One region of the Geobacillus stearothermophilus ATCC 12980 genome, then DNA from elsewhere that is predicted to be linked to it. Evidence: predicted binding sites of a transcription regulator. Region 1 holds the regulator's gene; the other holds the start of a gene.
What was found. Region 1 encodes Rex, which represses fermentation and respiration genes when NADH is low (regulators of the CRP and FNR family bind a similar motif). Its sites were predicted from a motif close to TTGTGAAATATTTCACAA; they were not measured.

Region 1 (2,403 bases):
ATTGCAGCCCGTGCAAAACAGAGCGGATGTCGGCTTCATACTGATAGCCCCCTTGTTCTTTGTATTGCTCTTGCAAGTTGTCATACGCTTGAAGCGTTTTTTCGTAGCGGGACGGATCGGCGAGCAGATCCGGGTCGCCAAGCTGGGCGCCGAGCTCTGCCAGCTGCGCTTCGATCGCCCGGAGCGGCGCGAATACGTCCAGCATCTCGTCCCAAATGGAGCGTGACGAGTCGAGCCCGCTGTTTTGCGCCAAATAGCCGATTTTGATATGGCTTGGCTTGATGATTTCACCGCTGTCGGAAGAAAGTTCGCCGGCGATGATCTTCAGCAGCGTCGATTTGCCTGCGCCGTTGCGGCCGACAAGAGCAATGCGGGCGCGGGACTGTATTTCTAGTTTTATATTCGATAAAATAAGGTCAGCGCCAAAATATTTCGTGAGTCCATTCACTTGCAAAATGATCATGTCCGTCACCTCGCGAATAGTTTAACGTAAGTCGCGAAAACGGTCAAAGACAGATAACGAAAAATGGTGTATAGTGATAAATGGAGGAGATTGTCTTGTCATCGTTTACGCATTTCAATGAACAAGGCCGGGCGAAAATGGTCGACATTACGAACAAGGAAGATACGATCAGGATAGCGGTGGCGAGAACGAGCGTCACCGTCAATGAAGAGATTTACGAAAAGATGACGAACAATGCCATTGAGAAAGGTGATGTGCTGGCGGTAGCCCAGGTGGCCGGGGTCATGGCGGCGAAAAAAACGGCCGATCTTATTCCGATGTGCCATCCGCTTATGTTAAAAGGCGTCGATATTGCCTTTGCTTGGGAAAAAGAGGCGGAAGCGTATAAACTTGTGATTACCGTGACGGTCAAAACGAAAGGGAGCACAGGAGTGGAGATGGAAGCGCTGACGGCGGCTTCGGTATGCGCATTGACTGTGTACGACATGTGCAAATCGCTCGATAAAGGAATGACGATCGGTCCAACGTATTTGGTCGAAAAAACGGGCGGGAAGTCCGGCCATTATCGACGGAAAACCGATTAGCTGGGGGATGAAACGATGAGCAACGAACAACCGAAAATCCCGCAGGCGACTGCCAAGCGTCTGCCGTTATACTATCGGTTTTTGAAAAATTTACATGCCTCAGGGAAGCAGCGCGTGTCCTCCGCCGAGCTGAGCGAGGCGGTGAAAGTCGATCCGGCGACAATTCGCCGCGACTTTTCGTATTTTGGCGCGCTTGGCAAAAAGGGATACGGGTATAATGTCAATTATTTGTTGTCGTTTTTCCGCCAGACGCTTGAAGAGGATGAGGTGACCGAAGTCGCCTTGTTTGGCGTCGGCAATTTAGGCACCGCCTTTTTAAACTACAACTTTTCGAAAAATAACAACACGAAAATTGTCATGGCGTTTGATGTCGATGAACGGAAGGTCGGAACGACAGTCGGCGGGGTGCCGGTCTATCATCTCGATGAGCTGGAGGAGCGGCTTCGCGGCGACATTCCGATCGCGATTTTAACCGTGCCGGCCGCCGCGGCTCAAGCGCTGACCGACCGCCTTGTCGCGCAAGGAATTAAAGGCATTTTAAACTTTACTCCGGCGCGGTTGAACGTGCCGAACCATATTCGTGTCCATCATATCGATTTAGCCATTGAGCTGCAGTCGCTCGTCTATTTTTTGAAAAACTATCCATCGCCATCGTAAAAAGGAGAGAACAACACATGAAATATTTGTTGCTCGTTCTTGTCATTTTGTTGCTGTTTGGCACGAAAAAGCTGCCGGAGTTGGGGCGGTCGTTCGGCCAGTCGCTTCGCGAGTTTAAAGACGCCACAAAAGGGCTCGCTGATGACGAAGAAACGAAAACCGACCGATGACAAGGCAGGATGGGGAAACGATGAATGACAAAGAAATGTCCGTGTATGAACACCTCGGAGAGCTGCGGAAACGGCTGATCATCGTGCTTCTCTTTTTCGTTGCGGCGCTTGTAGCCAGCTTCTTTTTTGTCGATGACGTCATTGTGTATTTGCAGCACACTGCGGAAGCGAAACAGCTGACGATGAACGCGTTCCGCCTCACCGATCCGATTAAAGTGTATTTTCAGTTTGCCTTTGTCATCGCCGCTGTACTGACTGCTCCGGTGCTGTTGTATCAAATTTGGGCGTTTGTCAGTCCGGGGCTGTATGAAAAAGAGCGGAAAGCAACGCTCAGCTACATTCCAGCATCGATCATTCTATTTTTAGCCGGGGTTGGTTTTGCGTATTTCGTCTTGTTTCCATTTGTCGTCCGGTTTATGAATCAGCTGGCGGAACGGCTCGGCATTCAACAGATGATCGGCATTAATGAATATTTTCAGTTTTTGCTGCAGCTCGTGCTGCCGTTTGGCATCGTGTTTCAGCTGCCGAT
Region 2 (2,403 bases), 240 kb from region 1:
TGTACAGTGGTGGGCGTTCATCTTCCGGAAATTCGTTCAGCCCGGTCACAACCGCCCCCGGGTGGTTGTGCGCCAAAATGCTTAACGCATATGGGATTTTAATGGCATACTTCACCTCGCCATCCTCTGTCAGCATGCCAAACAACACGAGCGGCGCGTGGGAGCTCGTTTCAAAATGCCATTCAGCGGCCGCCAGCTTTTCTGGCTGGTATTCGGCTAAAAATTTGCCCGATAAGTCGCCAATCAATACACTGGCTACCGAAAAAATAAAAGCTGTTTTCATCATTAAATGAAGTGCCTTGCGATGATAAATGTGACGATTGCCTTTCCATAAATGCCAAGCGGCGATCGAAGCAAGCACGAATGCTGACGTCATATACGAAGTCGCCAGCACATGGGCGACTTTCGTCGGCATCGCTGGGTTGAACATAGCCGCGATTGGATCGATGTTGACAAGCTCGCCGTTTTTAAATTCAAACCCTTGCGGCGTATTCATAAACGCGTTCACCATCGTAATAAACATGGCTGATGCTGAAGACCCGATTGCCACCGGGATAAGCAAAAGCAAATGTTTTTTCTGATTTTCGAACCGATCCCATGTATACAAATAAATGCCGAGGAAAATGGCTTCAAAAAAGAAGGCGAACGTCTCCATGAACAGCGGCAAGCTGATCACTTGGCCAGCCAGCTGCATAAAGTTCGGCCATAAAAGCGACAGCTGCAAGCCGATCGCTGTTCCTGTCACCACGCCGACCGCTACGGTGATGACAAAACCGCGCGTCCAGCGGCGAGCGAGTAAGATGTAATGCATATCATTTTTGCGAATCCCAACCCACTGGGCAATGGCGATCATCAGTGGAACCCCGACGCCGATCGTGGCATAAATGATGTGGACCGTCAGCGTCAATCCCGTCAAAATACGGCTAAGCAGCACCGGATCGTAACCGTTCACGATTCATCCCCCCTTATGAAAACAAGCGACCAATCAAGGAAAGCAAGACAATAGTCGCAACAGCAAAGCTAACGAACACAAGCGTTTTTTCATGCCGCTTCCACATATCCACCCCCCCCGAGCGAACAAACAGTGGTGAAGAATTTGTGACAATCATCACAAATTATCCACTTCATATTATTTCATAAAATCGGGGACGCTATCCGACATGATTTTGAATAATTTGTGTCATTTTTTCACATATTCATCGTGACAAACAAAAAAAGCAGGAGATCCCTGCCCTCATGTTATAAATATTTCTGATGCACCGTTTTCCCGTCATACGTAAACAATATCGGCTTTTCCTCTACGACCGTCTCCATATGGACCGGACGGCCCCACAACTGATAAATGTATGGGAGCACTTTTTCTAAATACTTCAGATCGAGTTCGATTCCTTCATACCAATGCTTCAAATACAACTCTCCGTTGCGCATATAATCGCCGTCATTGACCGTGATATACGGGAATCCGCCGTTTACCCGCATGCTGACGAGTTGGTCGCGGATATGATCCCAGTTTTTGTCGACGATTTTATATTCTTTCCCCTGTTTTTGGAACAAATACATATCTTCGCGCATAACGAGCTCTTTCGTTAAATAGTTGCGCAAAAACGAAATGTCGGATTCGAGTTCGCGCACTTCAAAAATTTTCGCCCTCCCCGACCCCGGCTTGACGCCGTATTTTTTCATCTCCTCAGTCGGGTTGTTCCACCGCTCTTCAATGTCTTCAAAAATTTTCAGTCCTAAATAATACGGATTGATGCCAGTGCGCGACGGTTGCACGACGTTGGCGTTCAGTTTCGCAAATTCAATCGCCTCATCGCTCGTCAAATCCATCTCGCGCAAAATGCGCTGATGCCAATACGTCGCCCATCCTTCGTTCATGATTTTCGTCTCCAGCTGCGGCCAAAAATAAAGCATTTCCTCGCGCATCATCGTTAAAATGTCGCGTTGCCAATCCTCCAGTTCGCGGCTGTATTCTTCAATGAACAATAGCACATCTTTTTCCGGTTGCGGCGGAAACTTGCGCCGTTTTTTTCGCGGCGGCGTTTTCAGTTTGTCTCGCTCGTCAAGCGACCATAAATCGTCGTACGGCGTCGATGTTTTCGGAGGCTCCTCCTCTTCGTACACTTCCGTATCTTCCCACGTCCATGACAGCTTCGGCCGCAGGAGCGAGGGATCGATATGCTCCTGAATGGCCAAGACGGCATCCAAAAATTTTTCCACTTCCAATTTTCCGTATTGATGTTCATAATGCTTGATCCGCTCCGCTGTCGCCGCCATGCTTTCCACCATATCGCGCTTCGTGTTGCTGAAGCGGACGTTGTTTTTGAAAAAGTCGCTGTGGGCCAACACATGGGCGACGATCAGCTTATTTTGGATGATCGTATTCGTATCGAGCAAAAACGC

Region 2: QSJ10_RS02570 (cytochrome ubiquinol oxidase subunit I) is a predicted target of Rex. The motif match lies at 1,097-1,114, and genes of this name have one in related genera.

Annotation. Positions count from the first base shown of each region.
Region 1 covers NZ_CP128494.1:226,839-229,241, forward strand. Annotated here, with positions in the region: gene abc-f (ribosomal protection-like ABC-F family protein) at 1-463, opposite strand, end outside; gene moaC (cyclic pyranopterin monophosphate synthase MoaC) at 559-1,047, shown strand; gene QSJ10_RS01295 (redox-sensing transcriptional repressor Rex) at 1,063-1,704, shown strand; gene tatA (twin-arginine translocase TatA/TatE family subunit) at 1,722-1,874, shown strand; gene tatC (twin-arginine translocase subunit TatC) at 1,895-2,403, shown strand, end outside.
Region 2 covers NZ_CP128494.1:464,506-466,908, reverse strand. Annotated here, with positions in the region: gene QSJ10_RS02570 (cytochrome ubiquinol oxidase subunit I) at 1-952, opposite strand, end outside; gene QSJ10_RS02565 (SpoVR family protein) at 1,240-2,403, opposite strand, start outside.